Regions from separate parts of the Arthrobacter sp. B3I9 genome, predicted to be linked through region 1. Evidence: riboswitches for the same ligand, from Rfam matches in the RefSeq annotation. Region 1 holds a riboswitch; each other region holds the start of a gene.
The links. A riboswitch is a leader RNA that binds a small molecule or an ion and turns the genes downstream of it on or off. The one in region 1 is predicted to bind cyclic di-AMP.
Positions count from the first base shown of each region.

Region 2: it holds a riboswitch for cyclic di-AMP, as region 1 does, so the genes downstream of both, QFZ65_RS17135 (NlpC/P60 family protein) here and QFZ65_RS17785 (hypothetical protein) in region 1, are expected to answer to the same signal.
Region 3: it holds a riboswitch for cyclic di-AMP, as region 1 does, so the genes downstream of both, QFZ65_RS09900 (hypothetical protein) here and QFZ65_RS17785 (hypothetical protein) in region 1, are expected to answer to the same signal.

Region 1 is NZ_JAUSYO010000001.1:3,849,590-3,854,051, forward strand. Features, by position in the region: gene QFZ65_RS17765 (fumarylacetoacetate hydrolase family protein) at 1-487, shown strand, start outside; gene QFZ65_RS17770 (SDR family NAD(P)-dependent oxidoreductase) at 516-1,274, shown strand; gene QFZ65_RS17775 (carbohydrate ABC transporter permease) at 1,373-1,720, opposite strand; gene QFZ65_RS17780 (FCD domain-containing protein) at 1,730-1,906, shown strand; cyclic di-AMP (ydaO/yuaA leader) riboswitch at 2,148-2,330, shown strand; gene QFZ65_RS17785 (hypothetical protein) at 2,331-3,140, shown strand; gene QFZ65_RS17790 (bifunctional glycosyltransferase family 2/GtrA family protein) at 3,356-4,462, shown strand, end outside.
Region 2 is NZ_JAUSYO010000001.1:3,704,358-3,708,819, forward strand. Features, by position in the region: gene QFZ65_RS17115 (molybdopterin molybdotransferase MoeA) at 1-385, opposite strand, end outside; gene QFZ65_RS17120 (DUF6457 domain-containing protein) at 382-669, opposite strand; gene QFZ65_RS17125 (molybdenum cofactor guanylyltransferase) at 666-1,349, opposite strand; gene QFZ65_RS17130 (HNH endonuclease) at 1,452-1,952, opposite strand; gene QFZ65_RS17135 (NlpC/P60 family protein) at 2,194-3,027, opposite strand; cyclic di-AMP (ydaO/yuaA leader) riboswitch at 3,339-3,532, opposite strand; gene QFZ65_RS17140 (M23 family metallopeptidase) at 3,643-4,458, opposite strand.
Region 3 is NZ_JAUSYO010000001.1:2,102,386-2,106,847, forward strand. Features, by position in the region: partial or broken gene QFZ65_RS09890 (HNH endonuclease) at 1-123, opposite strand, end outside; gene QFZ65_RS09895 (DNA alkylation repair protein) at 486-1,166, shown strand; cyclic di-AMP (ydaO/yuaA leader) riboswitch at 1,592-1,791, shown strand; gene QFZ65_RS09900 (hypothetical protein) at 1,796-2,602, shown strand; gene QFZ65_RS09905 (YnfA family protein) at 2,697-3,035, opposite strand; gene QFZ65_RS09910 (APC family permease) at 3,061-4,329, opposite strand.

The sequences.
Region 1 (4,462 bases):
CAAGACTGACTGGGAAGTCGAGCTGGGCGTCGTCATCGGCCGGCGGGCGTCCTACCTGGAATCCCCCGGTCAGGCCCTCGACCGCATCGCCGGATACGTCACCGTCAACGACCTCTCGGAGCGGACGTTCCAACTGGAGGTGTCCGGTGGACAGTGGTCCAAGGGGAAGAGCTGCGCGGGCTTCTGCCCCACCGGGCCGTACCTGGTGACGCCGGACGAGATCGACTCCGGCGACCTTCAGCTGCGCAGCTGGGTCAACGGGGAGATCCGGCAGGACTCCTCCACACGCGATTTGATCTTCGGGGTGGAACAGGTCATCTACGACCTCAGCCAGTTCCTGGTCCTCGAGCCGGGTGACCTGATCTGCACCGGCACTCCCGAAGGGGTGGCCCTGTCCGGCCGTTTCCCGTACCTGAAGGCCGGAGACGTCGTCGACATCGAAGTGGCCGGACTCGGACGCCAGCGGCAGGAATTTTTCCAGGGCTAGAGAAGCCCGAACACGAAAGGACCAAACAATGGAGTTTGCGGGATTGAAGGCACTTGTCACCGGCGGATCGTCCGGGATCGGGGCCGCCACAGCCCTGCTCCTCAAAGAGCGCGGCGCCGACGTGGCGGTACTTGACCTCCAGCCCGAGCAGGCCGGCGCCGGGTTGACCGCCATCAGATGCGACGTTTCCGATGATGCGGCCGTCCGCCACGCCGTGAAGGAAGCCGCGGAACGCCTGGGCGGACTCGACATCGTGGCCAACAATGCCGGCGTGGGTGCCCAAGGCACAATCGAGACCAACGACGACGCCGAATGGCACCGGGTGTTCGACATCAACGTGCTCGGCATGGTCCGGGCCTCCAGGGCCGCCCTTCCTTACCTGCGCCAGTCCCGCCACGCTGCCATCGTCAACACGTGCTCCATCGCCGCGACGGCCGGGCTTCCGCAGCGTGCGCTCTACAGCGCCACCAAGGGTGCGGTGCTGTCGCTGACGCTAAGCATGGCCGCCGACCACCTGCACGAGGGCATCCGGGTCAACTGCGTGAATCCAGGCACCGCTGACACGCCGTGGGTCAGCAGGCTTCTCTCCGCCGCCCCGGACCCGGCCGCTGAGCGCGCGGCGCTGGAAGCCCGCCAGCCCCACGGCAGGCTGGTAACCCCGGAGGAGGTTGCAGCCGCGATCGTTTACTTGGCAAGCCCGTTGGCCGGTTCCACCACCGGCGTGAACCTCGCCGTCGACGGGGGCATGCAGGCGCTGCGTCTGCGGCCAAGCCCTGCCGCTTCCTAGACCGGCAGCACAAACTAACCACGGGCCATGAAAGGCCGGCACCCCTGCGGGTGCCGGCCTTTCACTGTGCGCAGCTGAGATCCGTGGGGCTGTCAGGCTTAGCCCTTTACGGAACCGGCCGTCAGTCCCTGCACGATGAACTTGCTGGCAAAGGCAAAGATTGCCAGCGTTGGCACTACCGTCAGGACCGCAGCGGCGGACATGGAGCCCCAGTCGATGTTGAAGCTCGAGATGAAGCCGGCCAGGGCCGTGGGAATGGTCTTGTTGGAGTCGCTGTTCATGAGCGTCACGGACAGGAAGAGCTCATTCCAGCAGTTCACGAAATTGAAGATGAAGCTTGCCGCGACGCCGGGCAGCATGACCGGAACCAGCACCTTGAACAGGGCACCCAGCCGTGAACAGCCATCGATCATGGCAGCTTCTTCTTCCGTTCCCGCGACGGTCACTTCCACATCATGGACGGAGAGGACGGCCAGGCCGTGCGGGCGAGCAGCAATGCGGGGCACCGCGCAATCGTCGAGGCAATAACGAACCGTGATCCGTCGTCGGCCGCCACCGCGGCGGCTGCCCATATCGCCCAGACGGAGTTCTGGCTCAAGAAGCTCCGCCCGGCCCCTCGGCCGCAGGACTGACATCCGCAGAATTGATCCTGCCGCGCCGCCATTTCGACGGGTTCCTAGCCCGCTAGACGCGCGGCCACATCGAGTGCGCGGAACCGTCCAAACGGCGTTGCGCGGCAGGAAGAATCGCCGGGCCGCACCCTCTCACAGCGCAAGAGCGACACGCCGCTACCGTGATTTCCGTTACCTAAATGTGACTCTAGCGGAAATACCCTGTACGGTCGATAGAGTGCGGTCGCAATTGGAACCGCACATCCGGATTACGCCAAACTCTGCCGCTTCCCGGATTCCGCTGGACCAGGCAGAGACGGGGAACCCAAGTTCCCGGGCACCCTGCATCCATGGACCCTTGGGGTTAAGCCGACACGTGAGCATCCGTGCGGCCGGATTTCCCATCCGCACCCGACAGCTAACTCCGTAGGAGTTGAGAGGCATCATGACTGACATCAAGGTACAAACGCGCCCGGACGGCGACGCCGCAACCCACGCCACGCATTCACGCCATCGTGCCGAGCCGGCCAGACGCGGCCCGGCCGGGTTCGCCAGAGGCATGGGCTACACCGGGCGCCGCGCCGCTGTCGTCGTCACCGTCTGTGCGGTCCTGCTCGGCGTTGGAGCGGCCGGACAGGCAACCGAGTCCACGGCCAGCCCGCAAGCCACCGGCAGCACCGGTGCATCCGCCATCACGGCGACCCCGGTGACGCCCCTCAATTTCGAACGGGTTCGGGACGATTCGCTGTTTCCGACGCCAACTGTTGAAACCACCGCTGCGCCTGCCCCGGCCGGCGCCCAGCCTACCTCCGCTGACGCCACGCCGGCTGAAGCGCCGGTACCCGCAGCCCCGGCGGCCGTGCCGGAACCAGCCGCAGCACCAGCCCCCGCCCCGGCTCCAGCTCCGGCACCCGCTCCTGCCCCGGCCCCGGAGCCTGTTGCAGTCGATGACCCCGCCGGCGCACAGGCTTACGCTGCGTCCCAGCTTGCCTCCTACGGATGGGGGCCCGACCAGATGCAGTGCCTGGCGAAGCTCTGGACCAAGGAATCCGACTGGAAGACCACGGCCACGAACGCCAGCAGCGGTGCCTACGGCGTGGTCCAGGCCCTGCCCGCCGAGAAGATGGCCAGCGCCGGCGCAGACTTCCGCACGAATTACCGGACCCAGATCAACTGGGGCCTCAACTACGTCAAGGAGCGGTACAACTCCCCCTGTGGAGCCCTGAACTTCCACTACGCGAACAACTGGTACTAAGCCGCAAGGCAGCATCAGCGTAGACAGTAGCCCGAAAGCCCCGGATCCTCTTCGATCCGGGGCTTTTCGTGCCTTCCGGTTCGTGCCTTCCGGCGCGTCTTTAGCGTGCACGGCTGGTGCCTGCCCGGATCCTTCCACTTGCATCCTTCCACTTGCACAGCACTTGCACAGCTTGCCGCTAAAGCCCTCATATGAGGCGGCGCCACAGTTGAGCCATGACGTTCACCGACCACGCCACAGAAACCCTGCCGCACAGCGCTACGGCCCCGGGCGGCCTGGCGCCGAGCACCCTGCTGGTGCCCGGCGGCCCCGTTCCGGGCGCCGGTCTCCGCCCTGAGCCGCCGGCCGCAGCGGAAACGCGGCGCGCACCCGTCAGGCCCGGCGTCGGGCTGCCGCTGCTGGACGTGACCATCCCGGTCTACAACGAGGAACAGGACCTTGAGGAGTGCCTGCGCCGCCTGCAAGCCCACCTGGCCGAGTCCTTTCCGCACAGCTTCAGGATCACGGTGGCGGACAACGCGAGCACTGACGGCACCCTTCAGGTTGCGGAGCGTGTCGCGCGGGAACTCCGCGAAGTCACCGTGGTCCATCTGGCAGAGAAGGGACGGGGCAACGCCCTGCGGAAGGTGTGGCTTGGCTCCCCGTCACCGGTCCTCGCGTACATGGACGTGGATCTGTCAACCGACCTCGCGGCACTTGGCCCCCTGCTCGCCCCGTTGATTTCCGGGCATTCGGACCTGGCCATCGGCACCCGGCTGACCAGGAACTCGCGGGTGGTCCGCGGACCCAAGCGCGAATTTATCTCCCGGAGCTACAACTTCCTGCTGCATTCCCTCCTGGGCGCCCACTTCAGCGACGCCCAGTGCGGGTTCAAAGCCATCCGCGCCGATGTGGCGCAGCAGATCCTCCCGCACACGCTGGACAACGCCTGGTTCTTTGACACTGAGCTTCTGGTGCTCGCGGAACGCTGCGGGCTGCGCGTCCATGAGGTCCCCGTCGACTGGACGGACGACCCGGATTCCAGCGTCGACATCGTCCAGACAGCCCTGGCCGACCTGCACGGCATGGCCCGGTTAGGCCGGGACCTGCTATCCGGCAGGATCCCCATTCCCGAGCTGCGCGCTGCCATGGCCCGCGGTCCGCTCCCTGCCGCATCCCGGCCGCAGGAACAAAGCCTCCGCGGGAGCCTCTTCGGCCAGCTGGTCCGCTTCGGCAGCATCGGGGTGGCCTCCACCCTCGCCTACCTCCTGATCTTCCTCAGCTGCCGCGGGATCATGGACCCGCAGCTCGCCAACTTCCTGGCGTTGCTCGTCACTGCCGTG
Region 2 (4,462 bases), 150 kb from region 1:
CCATCGCCGAAGACGCGTAGTGCGGGATGTCCTGCAGCGCTTCGACGTCGGCGGCGAGGACCCGCCCCAAAGCGTTCCGCAGCGGCACCGGCGCGGCGGGAATCGGCGCGGCGCAATGGAACGCGAGTTCCCGGGCCTCCTGCCACGTGTGGGCCAGGTGCCGGTGCGTTGCATCGGGTCCGGCCGCGGCGCCCTTGTTCTCGCCCGCGGCATGCTCCGCTGCCGCCTTCTCCGCTGCCACATTCTCCGCTGTGGCGTGCTCCTGTACGGATTCCTCCCATGTGGCTTGCTCGGCTGTCGCATTCTCCCCGGTGTCCGGTATTCCACCGGGCGCCGGATTGCCTCCGGCGGCTGGAGCGCCACCGGAAGGGGGCGCAGGCGTCATGCCTCGGGGGCTTCGGCGGAGGCGTAACCTTGGGCAAGTTTCCGGGCGACGCCCATCGCGGCCTGCATCGATGCGGTGTCAGGGGTCTGCCCGGCCCCGGAGGCCAGGCCGGCCGCGAGGCCGGCGATGAAAGTCGTCAAGGGGGCGGCAGGGCGCACTACGGCATGCGCCGCTACGCCCGCAAGGGCCAGGACTTCGTTGACGTCGACCTCGACCTCTTCCAGTTCGAAGGCCTGGAGCAGTGCGCGGCACCAGTCTTCCAGAGTTTCATCCTGGCTCTTCACCGTTTTCCTCCAAGGTCGCGATCAGTTCCTTCAGCTCCGGGCGGCTCCTCAGGTACAGCTGCCGGAGGGCGGCCGGAGACACCCAGCGCGGCGGCGTCGTCCCAGGTGTCGACGTCGTCTGTCGAACCCGGGGGAACACGAAGTCCCCGTACGTCAAGACTAGCAAGGAGGGCGAATACAGAGGCGTTTGCCAGTGCGCCCCGCCGGGCGGCGTCTGCAATCGAGCGTTGTAGCGCAGCCGTGCCATAAAAGCCGGCGAGGGGCTGCCGTCGCCCGTCCGCTGAGACCGCGAGGACGCCATCCCCCTCCACCCCGGCAGCAAGTGACTCGCGCATGGCGGTGACTGCGGCAGCGGCCCTGGGCATGTCGCAGGCCAGCACCAGGGTCAACGGGGGAACGGTCCGCGCCGGGCGGGCGGCCTCGCGGTGGGCTTCGAGGGCAGCCATCCCGGCGGCAAGGGCGGCCGCCGGGCCGGCGAACGGAGGTTCTTCCCGGCACTTCAGCACCCCTGCCGGAAGCGGTCCGGGGTCCGGTCCGACCACGACCACGCTCCCCGCTCCGCGTGCGGCCCGCAGCGTCAGTTCAAGGAGGGTCCGGCCGCCGGAGACCAGGCGCGACTTAGGTGTGCCGCCCAACCGGGAGGACCGCCCACCGGCGAGAATGACAGCATCGAATTCCACCCGCCCAGCCTAGCGCGCCGTCACTGAGATCCCATCGGCGAGACAACCGGCGCGAGACGTCATGCACTCGTGAAAGGTTGGACGCTGACACCAGCGGGCAGGTCAGGCGGCGGATTCCGGCAGCAGGAAAGGGTCCCAGTCAGGGGCGGGCTTTTCCAGTTCCTTGATCTGCCAGACCGTACCCTTTGGCGGGCCCGGCGCGAAGCCGAGCTTCCACCCCATCTCCGCAGGGGTGTGATCACCCTTGGCGTTGTTGCACCGGAGGCACGCGGCCACCAGGTTCTCCCAGGAATCGGCGCCGCCCCTGGACTTGGGCTGGACATGGTCAATGGTGTGGGCGGCTTTGCCGCAGTACGCGCAGCGTTGCCCGTCCCGGCGAAGCACCCCCCGCCGGCTGACCGCCGTAATGGTGTTATACCGGGGCCGGATGTACCGATTCAGCAGAATCACCGACGGCCGGCCAAGGATGTCCTGTGGCCCGACGACGGGGTCGTCGCCTTCGGCCACCACGCTGGCCTTTCCGGTAAGCACAAGAACGAGCGCCCGGCGGAAGGTGACTACCGCGAGCGGTTCATATCCAGCATTCAGAACGAGTGTGCGCATCCGCATACCTCTTCACGGCCGCACCCGCCAGGGGCACGAGGGCCGGCTGCCCTCTGCATGGTCGGGCTATGGATCGACACCACAAGAGTAAACACCGAAAGGCCAGATCACCGAATTTTTGTCCGTGGCAAACTTCGTGTCCGCCGGAAAAGAACCCCATGCCGGCCGGAAAAGACCGGGGGAAAAGCAAGGAGGACCCCCGCCATAAGGCGGAGGTCCTCCGGATGCTGACGAGCGGTGCTTAGCCGCCGACGCGGATGAAGACAGGGCCGGAGCCGACGTTGGCGCTGTACAGTGCGGTGGTTCCGCCGTTCCAGCCGCCGTGCACGGCCATGCCGTTGCCGACGTAGACGGCGATGTGGGCCATGCCGACGCCACCGTTCTGGTAGTAGGCAAGGTCGCCGGGGAGAGCTTCAGCAGCGCTCACCGTGCGGCCGAGGGACAGGTATCCGGCCGGCCAGCCGTGGAAGTTGATGCCCGCTGCGGCCAGTGACTTCGTGGCCAGCGCGGTGCAGTCCTGCGACACGCCGAGCTGGGCGTACGCTGCGGCAGCGATGGTTGCTCCCCTGCCGCTGGCGACGGACAGACCCTGCGTGCTTGCCGAGGTGCCGGCGGCAGCCTGCGTGGCAGCGGCGGCCCGGGTGCCCGCAGCGGCGGGGGTGCCAGCGGCGGCCGGGGTGCCCGCAGCGGCGGGGGTGCTAGCGGCAGCCGGGGTGCCGGCGTCGGAGTTCCGGACCTCCACGGCCGGCTTCGGGGCCTCGACGACAGGAGCCGGCGAGGTGGAAACGGCAGGCTTCTCATAGGAAATCGCAATGGTGGAAGCGGCCGAAATGGTGGCCGGCGCACCGGACTGCACCTCGAAGGCGGAAGCGGAGGTGGACTCGCGCTGAACGTTGATTTCGGCGGCGTTGGCTGCAATGCCGCTGGTCAGTACGAGACCGGAAGCGGCAGCTACGACGGCGGCCTGGCGGCCCATGGTGCCAGCGTTGTCGCCGACGGCCTTAGCAATGACAGCAAGCGACCTGGTCTCGGTGACCTCGGCGCGGTGCCGTGCAGAGTGTGCACGAGTAGTCATTAAGTTCTCTCTTTCGTGTTCCTTGGACCGCGCTTTTTAGGCGCGGAGTAAGGACGCTCCGGCATCTTGGGGGTACGCCGGATCGCCCCGAAAAATGGGTTACTTAGCGAAGGGTGTACTGCGAAGACGCGCCAAAAGCGGTAGCTGCGCGCAGGTGCGATGCCTGCAGGCCGGACTCGGCAGAGATTGAGTCGGCGGAGTGAGATCCATTCCGGGCGCCGGCAAGGGCAGCACGGGACATGGATTTCAGCGGGCTCAACAGAGCCGCGCCAGCGCGGTGACGCGCAGCATTATGGCGTGAAGACACGAAAGTAGCCTCTCCCAATGCCTACGAGGTGAGCTGTCGGATTCGGATGGGAGTCACCCGGCCGCGCTGCTCCCTGGGAAGCTTTGCGACTTAACCCCTAGGTCTTCTCGCGAAGACCGAAATTGGTTCCCCCGCCCCTGCCAGACGATGTCATGCGAACGGACCTTGAGCGGTGGCAGAGTTAGGCAATCCACTCAAGAGCGCCAACTTCGGAGAAGTTGGCGTGCTTCAAACGATACAGCAGTACTGATGAAATGTCACATTCAGATCACGGCGGGTTCCCAAAAGGCGAGAGTCGCCCATCGCTATTAGAGCCAGCCGGTGGGGTCAACGACGTCGCCGTTGACCATTACTTCAAAGTGCAGGTGGCAGCCGGTGGACGCGCCCGTGGTTCCGCTCATCGCGATGACATCGCCGCGGGAGACCTTTTGTCCGACCTTCACGCTGGAGGAGGACAGGTGGTTGTAGGTGGTCTCCAGGCCGTTGCCGTGGTCGATCACCACACGGTTGCCGCCGCCGTACGGGTGCCAACCCGTGAAGGTAACTGTTCCGCTGGCCGCGGCACGGACAGCCGTACCGCATTGCGCAGCGTAGTCCTGGCCCCGGTGGAACTCGCCTTGGCCGCCGGTGATGGGACTCACCCGGAAACCGAACGGCGAGGCCGTTTCCATCTTCTCCAGGGGCGCACCAAGGGTGCCGGAAGAAGCAGCGCGGGTGATGGTTCCCACGGACTGTGCGCTCAGCAGCTGCTTCAGCTTTCCGTCGGGGTCACCCTGGGTGCTCACGGCGGTGCGGCTGAAGTCGATCTTGGTGGAGGCGGCGGTCACGGCAGGCTGTGAAGCAGCGGCGACGGCGACAGCGGCTGTGTCGCTGGCCATGACCGGCCCGGTGGCGGGCACTGTGACCGTCAAGACCAGCCCGGTAGCGGCAAGGGCGATGCCGGCACGCTGCCCGAAGCCGCTGGCGGCGGCAAAGTCCGTCACCTGGCGAAACGTGCTCCGGCGGCCGCGGCGCTCATCGCGGTGCGCATCACGCGGGCGGTCTGCCTGAACGGCGACGGCCGGGCGCGGCTCAGGAGCGGGGCCGAAGGCGCGGCGGCGGCCCGGGGTGGTCTGGGTGGTCAAGAAT
Region 3 (4,462 bases), 1.7 Mb from region 1:
CTGGGCGCGCCGCTGGACCAGATCGAGGGCCACGGAGATCCGTGCCTGCCGGGCGGCGATGGCCGATTTCTGGTCCTCAAGTTCGCGGAGCTCGTCGATCAACGCCGCCCCGTCATCGCCCAACGCCGCTTCATCAACGCCGCCGCCGTCCCGTCCGCCGTCAAGACCGGCGGGGCCGCCGTCCGGTCCGCCGTCAACGCTGGCGGGGCCGTCGTCGTCGTCGTTGCGGTGGACGGCGAGTGGGGCAGAGGCGGGCAGACGGGTGGCGTCCACCACCGCGCTGCATGCGGCGCAACAGGGTCCAGCGTTGTTGCCTGCTGCCCGAACCACTTCGGGCACCTGCTTGCCGTCCATGAACCTATTCAACCCGGTGGGTCCGACAAAAAGAGCGCAGCTAAGAATCAGCCGTCGGGGGCGGAAAACCTTAGCCGCAAGGATGGTCCGGTTCATCCTGATGACCCAGAGGGATACGCAAGAATGAACGTATGAGTGACGCCGGCGACTTTATCGATGCCTCGCTGCAACGGGAAGGATCGTGGTTCCGAGCAGAGGACCTGCGATCCCGGTGGGGGAGCGGACTCCAGTACTACGGTGCTTCGGTGGGGGCGGTTCGGGGAACCGTACGCGATGCTCTGCGCCGCCACCGTGGCCTGACGCATGACGACATCACCGCGCTGAGTTCTGAACTGTGGTCGGTACCGGTGTACGAGCGCCGACTCTCGGCCGTAGTCCTGCTGCAGTCCAAGGTCAGCACGTTGGACAATGCAGACTTGACCCGGGTTGAGGGCTTCCTGCGAACAGCCGGTCTCCGCGAGTTGGCCGACCCGCTGGCCGTCGACGTGGTCGGACCGCTGGTCTCGGGTCTGGACCTGCTGGGCAGGGTGCGGGCAGACAGTGTGCTGGACCGCTGGGCCCGGGAAGAGGACGTCTGGCTCCGCCGTGCCGCCCTGCTGGCACCCCTCCGGGCGTTCCGGGGCGGCGGGGGAGACTGGGGTGCATTTGTCCGCCGGGCAAGGCAGGCGCTTGCCCTTTCGTTCCAGCATGACCGTGAAAATTCGTCAGAGCAGGACCATGAAAGCGACCCTGTTCGCGAGGCTGTCGCCCTTGTGCTGGATGACGTGGCGAAATACCGGCCCGAGCTGGAATTCAGGGTTGACGTGACGTGAGGTAGCTCTCTGCCTCAGCGGCTGGCCCGTCGTTCCACCACCGCATAGGCCTTGCCGTCCAGGAACTGCCAATCTGTCACGACCATGAAACCGAGGGCATCGGTGCGGTCGTTCAGGACCCGGACGTCGAATCCTCCGTCGCGCGGCTCGGCATCTCAGGTGGAGATGCAGACGTCGTCCCCCTCGAGGATCAGCAACTCCGTGTTGACGTCAAAATCCTGCTGAGGCTGGCCGCTCGGCTGGCAGATGGCTACGCAGTGGGCGTTCATTTCGAACCTCCCCTTACTGGATCTGGTGGATTAATCCTATGCCGGGCTCCGTGCCGCATCCGAGGCGCCTTTTAGGCCTTCCGTTACCTCGATGTGACTTTTCGTAATGGTTCCGTTACGTTGGACAGGCGCCCGTTGATTCCGACACCGGGCGCCCCCTGCCGATTGCCTAACTCTGCCGCGGCCTGGGGAAACCTCGCATCAATGTCCGGCAGAGACGGGGAAACCACTTTTTGGCCGGTTTGAACACAGGTCTTGGGGTGAAGCCGCACGGGCCCGCCATACGGGCCCACATGCGGCCGGGTGCCTCCCATCCGAATCCGACAGCTCACCTCGCAGGCATTGGGAGAGGCCACACGCATGTCTTCAAGCAATACTTCTGCGCGCCGTCAAGGTACCGCCGCCACCAGCCGCTTCTCAGCAGTGTCTTCGGCTTTCACCGGGAATGCAACCGCCATTGGCCGCCAGGTCGCCGTGATCGCCGCCGCGTCCGGTTTGGTGCTTAGTGGCGCCATGGCCGCGAATGCGGCCGGCGCCCCCGTTGAGCGTGAGTCCGCACCGGCCTCCGTCGACGTCAAGGGCCTGGTCACGGCTCCGGTCAGTGCGGACTCCACCGTGCAGATCACCTTCGAGCGTCCGGCTGTCATTTCTACACCGGCGCCCGTCGTGCAGCCCAAGCCGGTTGCCGAGGTCCCCGCGATTGCCCCGGCCCCACAGGTTGCCGCGGCACCGCAGGCTGTGGCCGCCCCGAAGGCGACCGTCAAGGTCCAGGCGGCCGCCCCGGCCGCTGCTCCCGCGGCTGCCCCGGCCGCTGCCCCCGCGCCGGCAGCTGTGCCTGCAGCAGGCGGCGTCAACGCTATCCTGCTTTCCGCGGCCTACGGCCAGGTCGGGATCACCCAGGACTGCACCGCCATGGTGGAGAAGGCCCTCCGCGCGGCCGGAGTTGCGGTCGGCGACATCGGCCCCACCGCGTTCCTGAAGTTCGGCAAGGTTGTTGCCACCCCGCAGCCCGGCGACATCATCGTCCAGTCCGGCCACGTAGCCATCTACGCGGGCAACGGGCAGGCCGTCAGCGGCGGCATGAACGGTGTCAACGCAACCATGGCGCACCCGCTTTCCTGGCTGACCGCAACCGGCGGCGTGACCTTCGTCCGCGTCGGAGCCTGAGCCGCAGGCTTCTGGAGTGCAGGAGCCTAAAGGCCGGTGAGCTGCTGCCTTGGGGGCAGCGGATCACCGGCCTCTGGCGTCTCCGCGGCCAGACCTAGCCGGCGTTGCGCGGGGAAAACATTATGACTGCCACCCCGACCAGGCAGATTGCCGATCCGGCGATGTCCCAGCGGTCAGGCCGGAACCCGTCGAAAGCCATGCCCCAAGCGAGTGAACCTGCCACAAAAACGCCACCGTAAGCGGCCAGGATCCGGCCAAAGTGCGCGTCCGGCTGAAGTGTCGCGGCGAAGCCGTACAGCCCCAAAGCCAGGAACCCGAGTCCGGCCCACCACCAGTCCCTGCCCTCGCGCACCGACTGCCACACCAGCCAGGCCCCGCCAATCTCGGCAACGGCTGCCAGGACGAACAACACGATTGTTTTTGCGATAGTCACGGACCCATCATCGCAGGGCTCCCGCTCAGCGTTTCCGCGCTCCTCCCAGACGCAAGCGCAGGAGGCGGTATGCGGCCCCCGCCGCGAACATCAGCAGTCCTGCGATCACCGATTCCCCCGGCAGGGTGGCCACCAGGACGGCGCAGGCAAGGGCGCCGGCAAGCTGCAGGGCCTTGGGGTACCGTCGGTTGTCGCGGCTCTGCGTATAGGCCGCGATGTTGGCCACAAAGTAGTAGATCAGGACGCCGAAAGAGGAAAAGCCGATGGCGCCGCGCAGGTCGGCCACGCTGATGATGAGGCAGATAACGACGGCGAGCACCACCTCGGCGCGGTGCGGCACTTTGAACTGCGGATGGACAGCAGCCAGCCAACGGGGCAGGTCAGCCTCACGGGCCATGGCAAGACTGGTCCGTCCGAGGCCGGCAATCAGGGCGAGCAAAGCGCCCAGCGCTGCCAACGCGGCTCCCAGCCCGACAACCGGTAGGGCCCAGTCCCAGGAACCGGCAGCAACGGCGGCGGCAAGCGGTGTGGGCGTGCTGGCAATGCCGTCCGGGCCCAGCACCGCGAGGATACTGACGGCGATCGCGGCATAGACTCCGACGACGATACCCAAGGCCGTGACAATAGCGCGCGGGATCGCAGTGCGGGGATTGAGAACTTCTTCGCCCATCGTGGCAATACGGGCATAGCCGGCGAAGGCGAAGAAAAGCAGGCCCGCGGACTGCAGGATGCCGTACCACCCGTGGGCCAGGGCGCCGCCGCCGTCGAACATCCCGGCATGCGCAGCCCCGTACGGTCCCCAGCAGGCCGCAACCACGATCGCAAGGACCATCAGTACGGCAGTCACGATGATCCGGGTCATACCGGCCGTGCGCGTCACGCCCCGGTAATTCACAGCCGCAAGCAGGACAACGGCGGCAATCGCCACCGGCCGCTCCCACCCGGCCGGCGCGGCATAGGCTGCAAAGGTCAGTGCCATCGCGGCACTGCTGGCCGTCTTACCGATCACGAAGCCCCAGCCGGCCAGGAACCCCGGCCATGGTCCCAGCCGCTCCCGCCCGTAGACGTACGTTCCTCCCGACGTCGGATATTCCGCCGCCAGCTGGGCCGAGGCTGTTGCGTTGCAGAATGCAACCGCGGCTGCGAGGAGCAGGCCGATCAGCAGCCCTGATCCTGCGGCCTGTGCCGCGGGGGTAAAAGCCGAGAACACCCCGGCGCCGATCATCGATCCGAGGCCGATGGAAACCGCATCAAACGTCGTGAGCCTTCGGGCAAGCCTGGGATGGGAACTCAACGCTGCAAGCCTTCCTCGAGTGCGACGGCGGCCGCGGTCCGCCAGTTCCCACTCTAGCGAGCGAAGCACACAGGCTCACGCCGCGTAGCAAAGCAGCACCACGCCGTCGCTGCCTTACGGAGAAAGCGACCGC